2 regions of the Streptomyces sp. NPDC104106 genome follow, and region 2 is predicted to be linked to the other one. Evidence: predicted binding sites of a transcription regulator. Region 2 holds the regulator's gene; the other holds the start of a gene.

Region 1 (4,333 bases), on a different contig from region 2:
GGAGACGATGCCCTCCTCGACCGCGGCACGGGTCGCGGAGATGGCGTCCTCCAGACGGTGCTTCTTCTCCTTCAGCTCCACCTCGGTGGCGGCGCCGACCTTGATCACGCACACGCCGCCGGCCAGCTTCGCGAGGCGCTCCTGGAGCTTCTCGCGGTCCCAGTCGGAGTCGGTGTTCTCGATCTCGGCCTTGATCTGGGCGACGCGGCCGTGCACGTCCTCGGAGTTGCCGGCACCGTCGACGATGGTGGTGTCGTCCTTGGTGACCGTCACGCGGCGGGCGGAGCCCAGCACGTCCAGGCCGGCCTGGTCGAGCTTGAGGCCGACCTCCTCGGCGATGACCGTGGCACCGGTGAGGATGGCCATGTCCTGCAGCATCGCCTTGCGGCGGTCGCCGAAGCCGGGGGCCTTGACCGCGACCGCGTTGAAGATGCCGCGGATCTTGTTGAGGACCAGGGTCGACAGGGCCTCGTTCTCGACGTCCTCGGCGATGATCAGCAGAGGCTTGGAGGTGCCGGCCTGGATGACCTTCTCCAGCAGCGGCAGCAGGTCCTGGATGGCGGAGATCTTGCCCTGGTGGATGAGGATGTACGGGTCCTCGAGGACGGCCTCCATGCGCTCCGGGTCCGTCACGAAGTACGGCGACAGGTAGCCCTTGTCGAAGGCCATGCCCTCGGTGAAGTCCAGCTCCAGGCCGAAGGTGTTGGACTCCTCGACGGTGATGACACCGTCCTTGCCGACCTTGTCCATCGCCTCGGCGATCAGCTCGCCGACCTGCTGGTCCTGGGCGGACAGCGCGGCGACGGCGGCGATGTCGGACTTCTCGTCGATCGGGCGGGCCGTGGCGCGCAGGTCGGCGGAGACGGCGGCGACGGCGGCGTCGATGCCCTTCTTCAGGGCGGCCGGGGAGGCGCCGGCGGCGACGTTCTTCAGACCCTCGCGCACCAGGGCCTGGGCGAGCACGGTGGCGGTGGTGGTGCCGTCACCCGCGATGTCGTTGGTCTTGGTCGCCACCTCCTTCACCAGCTGCGCGCCGAGGTTCTCGTACGGGTCCTCGATCTCGACCTCGCGGGCGATCGTGACACCGTCGTTGGTGATGGTGGGGGCGCCGAACTTCTTGTCGATGACGACGTTGCGGCCCTTGGGGCCGATCGTCACCTTCACCGTGTCGGCCAGCTTGTTGACGCCGCGCTCAAGGGCGCGACGGGCGTCCTCGTCGAACTTCAGAATCTTCGCCATGACAGCGGAAGCCCTCTCGGAAATCTGTGGGTGTAAAGACGACTGCGCCCCGGGCGCCCGGCTTCGTTATCGGTCGCGGGGGCCAGGGGCGCAGCTCAGGAGCAGAGGTTCGCTCGGGGTGATTACTTCTCGATGACCGCGAGGACGTCGCGGGCCGAGAGGACGAGGTACTCCTCGCCGTTGTACTTCACCTCGGTGCCGCCGTACTTGCTGTAGAGGACGACGTCGCCGACCTTGACGTCGAGCGGCAGGCGCTCGCCGTTCTCGAAGCGACCCGGGCCCACGGCGAGGACGGCGCCCTCCTGGGGCTTCTCCTTCGCGGTGTCCGGGATGACCAGGCCAGAGGCGGTGGTCTGCTCGGCGTCGAGCGGCTGGACCACGATGCGGTCCTCGAGCGGCTTGATGGCAACCTTGGAGCTGGTGGTCGTCACGATCCGACCTCCCCCTTCGGAGATCTCACGGGGTTAACTGTCTGAGGTGGCGACCAGGAGGATCCGTCGTCGCGGGTGCCGGACCTGCCCGTCGCTTTTGTTGGCACTCTCACGCGTCGAGTGCCAGAGCCGAGACTATGACCGCGATTAGCACTCGGTCAAGCGGAGTGCCAATGCGCACGGCGCGTCGGCCGAAGACGGTCCCCAGGCCGCCTACAGGTAGTCCTCCAGCCGCCCCACCGTCAGCCCCCTCTTCTGCGCCCGGCGCAGCACCCTGACCGTGCGGTCGCGCAGGATCCGGCCGCTCGCCCCGCCCGGGCCGACCAGGACGATGTCGCCGGGGCCCAGACGGTGTTCGCCGCGGGTGTAGGCCAGGTCGGTCGGGGTCGTGACGACGCGCCACAGGACGAGCGCGGAGATGCCGCAGTCGGCGGCGGCGCGCAGGGTGGTGGTGTCGTACGTGCCGTAGGGCGGGCGGAAGAGGCGGGGGCGCAGGCCGAGGCTGGAGCGGAGGCGGTCCTGCTGGCCGCAGATCTCGGCGCGTTGGCCGGCGTAGGGCAGTCCGGCCAGCGCGTGGTGGTCGAGGGTGTGGTTCTGGATGCCGGCGCCCAGTGCGCGCAGCCGGGCGAAGTGGTCGTAGCGGGGTCCGGCCACGCTGTCGGTGAGGAACAGGCTGACCGGCAGCCGCAGGTCGCGGACCATGTCGACGAAGCGGGGGTCCTTGTCGGCGCCGTCGTCGTAGGTGAGGAAGACGACCGGGTCACGGGTGGGGACGTGGTCCAGGACCCGGGGCAGGGAGTGGCCCGCGCTGTGCGGGGTGAGGGCGAGGCCGCGGGCGGCCGGCCGGGGCGGCCGGGCCAGGGGCTCGGCGAGGCCCCAGCGGCGGTACCCCTGGTCCGCGGCGGAGCGGTGCGGGGCATGCGACCGGACCTGTTCGGCGGCCTTCCTCCCGAGGCGTTCGATGGGGTCGACGGACTGCGCGCAACCGGCGAGGAAAAGGGCGGCCAGGAGTACACCGGCCAGAACCCGGCACCGACCACGCCCAGCGGCCACCGCGAGCCCGGCCTCCCGACACACCGGACCCAGGCCCCCGCACGGCACACGTCCAGCCCCGGTACACCCGCCACAGACGCTGTCCCACCAGCGACTGACGGCACGGAGGACAACGGCGGCCACGGGCCGGCGCGGGCGCTGCCCGGGACCGGCCGTGTGGCCGCGCCCCCGCGCGGCCGGCACGCTTGCGTCGTCCGTCCCGGGGGCACGCCTCGCGCGCGCGGCGAGGACTTGGGGTGCGGGGTTTCGGGGGGCCGGGATCGCGCCCTCGCGGGGGCTGGGCGGGGGCTCGGTGCGGGGGGCGGGAGTTCGCCGGCGGGGCGGGACCCACGGGCTCCTCCCGCGCGTCACAGGTAGTCCTCCAGGCGGGCCACGGCGTAGCCCTCGCGCGTGACCTTGTTCAGGAAGCGGCGCATGTCGTCGGCCATCGTGCCGTTCCACTCGGAGCGGCCGCGGAAATGGGTCAGGACGATGTCGCCCCGGCGCATCTTCTGGTCGTCCTCGCGGTACTCCCAGTGGTCGACGTACACCTCCTCGTTCCAGATCGGCGCGTACTTGATGCCGCAGGCCTTGGCGGCGCGCAGGCTGTCCTGGTTGTAGTCGCCGTAGGGGAAGCGCATGACGGTGGGTGCCCTGCCGAACTGCTTCTTCATGATCCGCTGCATGCCGCAGATCTCGTCCTTCTGCTGCTCGTACGACATGCCCGGCAGGTAGGGGTGGTGCAGGGTGTGGTTGTTCAGGGTGTGGCCCTGCGCCTGCATGGCGCGGAAGTAGCCGTAGTCGTCCTCGATCACGTAGTTGCTGAGGAAGGCGGTGTACGGGATCTTCAGCTCCCGCATCATCCGCAGGAAGTTCGGGTCCTTCTCCGAGCCGTCGTCGATCGTGAGGAACACGATCTTCTTGTCGGTGGGGACGGTGGTGAAGACCGGGGGCAGGTGCCAGTCCTCCTGGTGGTCCACCTCGAAGCCGGGCCGGGCGGTGATCCTGGGCTTCTGCCTGGGCGGCGGCGGGGGCGTCAGCGGGACCTGGTCCAGACCCCAGCGCTTGGCGGCGGCCACGAGGCGGGCGTGTTCGGCGGCCTCGCGGGCCTGCGGGCTCAGGGCCTGTCCGAGGCCGCGCGGGCCGGGTGCGGGGCGGGTCTCGGTGGGCCCGGCGCAGCCGGAGAGGAGGGCGGCGGCGCAGGCCAGGACGGCGGCTGTGCAGCCGAGGGCCGCGTGGTCGAGGCGGGACCGGTCACGGGAGCCGGCTTCGGCCGCATTTTTTTCATTTCGTCCTACTGTGCGCATGGTGCCGGATCCTCCCAGGCCCCCCTCCGGAACCCCGGCCGACACCTCCGCCGCGGGCGCCTCATCCACCGGCTGGCCCACAATGAGCCGGTGAACGACCTCGCTCTCCTGCTCACCCCCGAAGGCCGCGCCCTCCTCGACGAGGTCCGCGACATCGCCCCGGCCGACGAACTCGCCGTCGCCACCCGTCTGCGCCGCGACCATCCGGCCGACCTGGTGTCGGCCGCGCTGGGCCAGGCCCGGCTGCGGCAGCGGGCGGCGGCGAAGTTCGCGGCGGCGGACGCGCGGCGGATGTTCTTCACCCCGAACGGGGTCGAGCAGTCC
Region 2 (4,333 bases):
GTGGTCCGACTGCGGCATGAACACGTTCACGCCGAAAGGGCGGCTCGTGAGCCCGCGCAACTGCTTGATCTCCTGGTACATCCCGTCGGCGGTCTTGTAACCGGCGGCGAGGAATCCGAGACCACCGGCCTCGGAGACGGCGGCGACGAGCTGCGGCACGGAGACACCGCCCGCCATGGGGGCCTGCACGATCGGGTGAGGCAAGAGATCGGTCAGCGCGGAGGACATGCCCGCATGGTGTCACGTCCTTCGAACAAGTCCGAATCGGGGCGTCCGACGGCATAGGACAGGGGCATACGGGCCGCCTGAGCACCCCGTACGCCCCTCCGCCAAGCCCTGATCACCGCCTGCTCAGCGACCGTTGAACGCGTCCTTCAACCGGCTGAACAGCCCCTGCTGACCCGGCTGACCGTGCCTGCCCGGGGGACAACCCCCGGACCCCCGGCCCCCCGACAGCTCGCGTCAGCGACCGTTGAACGCGTCCTTCAACCGGCTGAACAGCCCCTGCTGACCCGGCTGGAACTGTCCCTGGGGGCGTTCCTCGCCGCGCAGTTTGGCCAGCTCGCGGAGCAGGCGTTCCTGCTCGGGGTCCAGCTTGGTCGGGGTCTGGACCTCGACGTGGACGACCAGGTCGCCCCGGCCGCCGCCGCGCAGATGGGTGACGCCCCGGTTGTGCAGCGGGATCGACTGGCCGGACTGGGTGCCGGGCCGGATGTCGACCTCCTCCATGCCGTCGAGGGTCTCCAGCGGCACCTTGGTGCCGAGGGCCGCCGCCGTCATCGGGATCGTCACCGTGCAGTGCAGGTCGTCGCCGCGCCGCTGGAAGGTCGCGTGCGGCAGCTCGTGGATCTCGACGTACAGGTCGCCGGCGGGACCGCCGCCGGGGCCGACCTCGCCCTCACCGGCGAGCTGGATCCGGGTGCCGTTGTCGACACCGGCCGGGATCTTGACGGTGAGGGTGCGGCGGGAACGGACCCGGCCGTCGCCCGCGCACTCCGGGCACGGGGTCGGCACGACGGTGCCGAAGCCCTGGCACTGGGGGCAGGGGCGCGAGGTCATGACCTGGCCCAGGAAGGACCGGGTGACCTGCGAGACCTCACCGCGGCCCCGGCACATGTCACACGTCTGGGCGGTCGTGCCCGGCGCCGCGCCCTCACCGTTGCAGGTGTTGCAGACGACCGCCGTGTCGACCTGGATGTCCTTGGTCGTCCCGAAGGCCGCCTCGTCCAGCTCGATCTCGATCCGGATCATCGCGTCCTGGCCGCGCCGGGTGCGCGAGCGCGGGCCGCGCTGCGACGCCGTACCGAAGAACGCGTCCATGATGTCGGAGAAGTTGCCGAAGCCGCCGGCCCCGAAGCCGCCCGCGCCGGCGCCGCCGGACTGCGAGAGCGGGTCGCCGCCGAGGTCGTAGACCTGCTTCTTCTGCGGGTCCGACAGCACCTCGTAAGCGGCGTTGATCTCCTTGAACCGCTCCTGGGTCTTCGGATCCGGGTTGACGTCCGGGTGCAGCTCGCGCGCGAGCCGACGGAACGCCTTCTTGATCTCATCCTGCGACGCGTCGCGGCGCACGCCGAGAACGGCGTAGTAGTCCGTGGCCACTTACGACTCCGCCAGGATCTGTCCGACGTACCGTGCCACTGCGCGTACCGCTCCCATCGTTCCCGGATAGTCCATGCGGGTCGGTCCGACCACGCCGAGCTTGGCAACCGCCTCGCCGCCCGAACCGTAACCGACCGACACCACGGAGGTGGAGTTGAGTCCCTCGTGGGCGTTCTCGTGGCCGATGCGCACGGTCACACCCGGATCCTTGGCCTCGCCGAGGAGTTTGAGGAGCACGACCTGCTCCTCCAGCGCCTCCAGCACCGGCCGGATCGTGAGGGGAAAGTCATGTCCGAAGCGGGTGAGATTGGCGGTGCCGCCGATCATCAGCCGCTCCTCGTTCTCTTCCACGAGTGTCTCCAGGAGAGTGGAGAGCACCGTGGAGACCGTACCGCGGTCCTCCGGATCGAAGGCGTCCGGGAGGTCCTCGACCAGCATCGGCACGTCCGTGAACCGGCGGCCCGCGACCCTGCTGTTGAGCCGGGCCCGCAGATCCGCCAGCGAGGCCTCGCCGAACGGCGCCGGGCAGTCGACCATCCGCTGCTCGACCCGGCCGGTGTCCGTGATCAGCACGAGCATCACGCGCGCGGGGGCGAGCGAGAGCAGCTCGACGTGCCGGACGGTGGACCGGGTCAGGGACGGGTACTGCACGACGGCGACCTGCCGCGTGAGCTGCGCGAGCAGCCGCACGGTGCGGGCCACGACGTCGTCGAGGTCGACGGCGCCCTCCAGGAAGTTCTGGATGGCCCGCCGCTCGGGCGCGGTCATCGGCTTGACGCCCGCGAGCTTGTCGACGAACAGCCGGTAGCCCTTGTCGGTGGGGATCCGCCCGGCGCTGGTGTGCGGCTGGGCGATGTACCCCTCGTCCTCCAGGGCGGCCATGTCGTTGCGGACGGTCGCCGGGGAGACCCCGAGGCTGTGCCGCTCGGTCAGGGCCTTGGAGCCGACCGGCTCCTCGGTGCCGACATAGTCCTGGACGATGGCGCGCAGCACCTGGAGCCTGCGTTCACTCAGCATGCGCGCGCACCTCCAGCACGTCGTCCCTCAACCGCTCGGCCGTCGGGTCGGCCGCCTGGCACTCTTCCCATGCGAGTGCCAGCCTTCCCGCGCCCAGTGTACGGCTGCCGGGTACACCCGGGGCAAGGTCGGTGCCCTCGTCCCGGCTCGTAGGGCTAGCGTCGCGGTATGACGGTGACTTGGGAAGAGCTGGGGTGGCAGCGGCTGGCCGCCGGGGTCGGGCGGTGCCGGCTGCCGGGCTGGGACTGCACGGCGGGCCTGGTCCTCGGCGAGGGTACGGCGCTCATGGTGGACGCGGGGTCGAGTCTGGCCGAAGGCGCGCGGCTGCGGGCGCGGGCCGAGGAACTGGCCGGCGGCCGTGTGACCCATCTCGCGCTCACCCATCCCCATTTCGACCATGTCCTCGGGGCACCGGCGTTCGCCGGGGCGCAGGTGTACGCGGCGGTGGGCGTGGACGCGGTGTTCGTCCACGAGCGCGAGGAGCTGCGCCTGGACGCGATCAGGAACGGGCTGCCGGTGGCCGAGGCGGACGAGGCGGCGGACGCGCTGGTCCCGCCCGGCCACCACGTCAGCGGGGAGTGGACCCTGGAGCTGGGCGCCGGCCGCCAGGTGCTGCTGGCCAACGTCGGCCCCGGCCACAGCGCGCACGATCTGGCGGTCCTGGTCCCCGGCGAGCGCGAGGTGGTCTTCTGCGGCGACCTGGTCGAGGAGTCCGGCGAGCCCCAGGCGGGCCCGGACGCCGTCCCGTCGCAGTGGCCCGCGGCCCTGGACCGGCTGCTGGCGCTGGGCGGCGAGGACGCGCTGTACGTACCGGGTCACGGAGCGGTGGTGGACGCGGGGTTCGTCCGCCGGCAGCGCGATCGGCTGGCGGCGCGTTTCGGCGTGTCGTGAGCGCCGCTCCACGACTTCTCCTATCGTCACTCGAATGCGCCCACCCGTCCCCCGCCACCGCCCCTCCAGCGAGGGCCCTTCGGGCCCGCCCCCTCGTACGTACTCCGCCGACCTGACCCCGCCGTGGAAGAAGCCGAAGCCCGTGCCGGAGGTACCGGCGGAGCCGGGCCTGGTGGTGGAGGAGCCCGGCACCGGTTTCTGCGGCGCGGTGATCCGCTGCGAGGCGGGCACGGTGACGTTGGAGGACCGGTTCGGCAAGCACCGGGTCTTCCCGCTGGAGCCGCGCGGCTTCCTGCTGGAGGGACGCGTGGTCACCCTCGTACGGCCGTCGTCGGGTGCCCCGGTCCGGCCCGCCCGTACCGCCTCCGGCTCGGTCGCCGTCCCCGGCGCCCGCGCGCGCGTGGCCCGCGCCGGCCGTATCTACGTCGAGGGCCGGCACGACGCCGAACTCGTCGAGAAGGTCTGGGGCGACGACCTGCGGATCGAGGGCGTGGTCGTGGAGTACCTGGAGGGCGTGGACGACCTGCCGGGGATCGTCGCGGACTTCGCCCCGGGTCCGGACGCGCGGCTGGGCGTCCTGGTGGACCACCTGGTCCCGGGCACGAAGGAGTGGCGCATCGCCGAGTCGGTGACCAGCGAACACGCGCTGGTCGTCGGCCACCCCTACATCGACATCTGGGAAGCCGTGAAGCCGGCCGCACTGGGCATCCCCGGGTGGCCGAAAGTGCCGCACGGACAGGACTGGAAGACGGGCGTGTGCCGGGCGCTGGGCTGGCCGTCGGAGAACACGGGCGCGGTGTGGCAGGCGATCCTGAAGCGGGTCGGG

Evidence for each region. Region 2 encodes HrcA, which represses chaperone genes, less so after heat shock. Its sites were predicted from a motif close to TTNGCACTCNGNNNNNCNGAGTGCNAA; they were not measured.
Region 1: groES (co-chaperone GroES) is a predicted target of HrcA. The motif match lies at 1,818-1,844, and genes of this name have one in related genera.

The regions. Positions count from the first base shown of each region.
Region 1 covers NZ_JBVJMF010000014.1:169,623-173,955, forward strand. The annotation lists gene groL (chaperonin GroEL) at 1-1,239, opposite strand, end outside; gene groES (co-chaperone GroES) at 1,362-1,670, opposite strand; gene ACZ60X_RS29415 (polysaccharide deacetylase family protein) at 1,884-2,723, opposite strand; gene ACZ60X_RS29420 (polysaccharide deacetylase family protein) at 3,071-4,009, opposite strand; gene ACZ60X_RS29425 (class I SAM-dependent methyltransferase) at 4,100-4,333, shown strand, end outside.
Region 2 covers NZ_JBVJMF010000001.1:820,025-824,357, forward strand. The annotation lists gene ACZ60X_RS03830 (nitronate monooxygenase) at 1-228, opposite strand, end outside; gene dnaJ (molecular chaperone DnaJ) at 463-1,599, opposite strand; gene hrcA (heat-inducible transcriptional repressor HrcA) at 1,600-2,616, opposite strand; gene ACZ60X_RS03845 (MBL fold metallo-hydrolase) at 2,785-3,507, shown strand; gene ACZ60X_RS03850 (DUF3097 domain-containing protein) at 3,542-4,333, shown strand, end outside.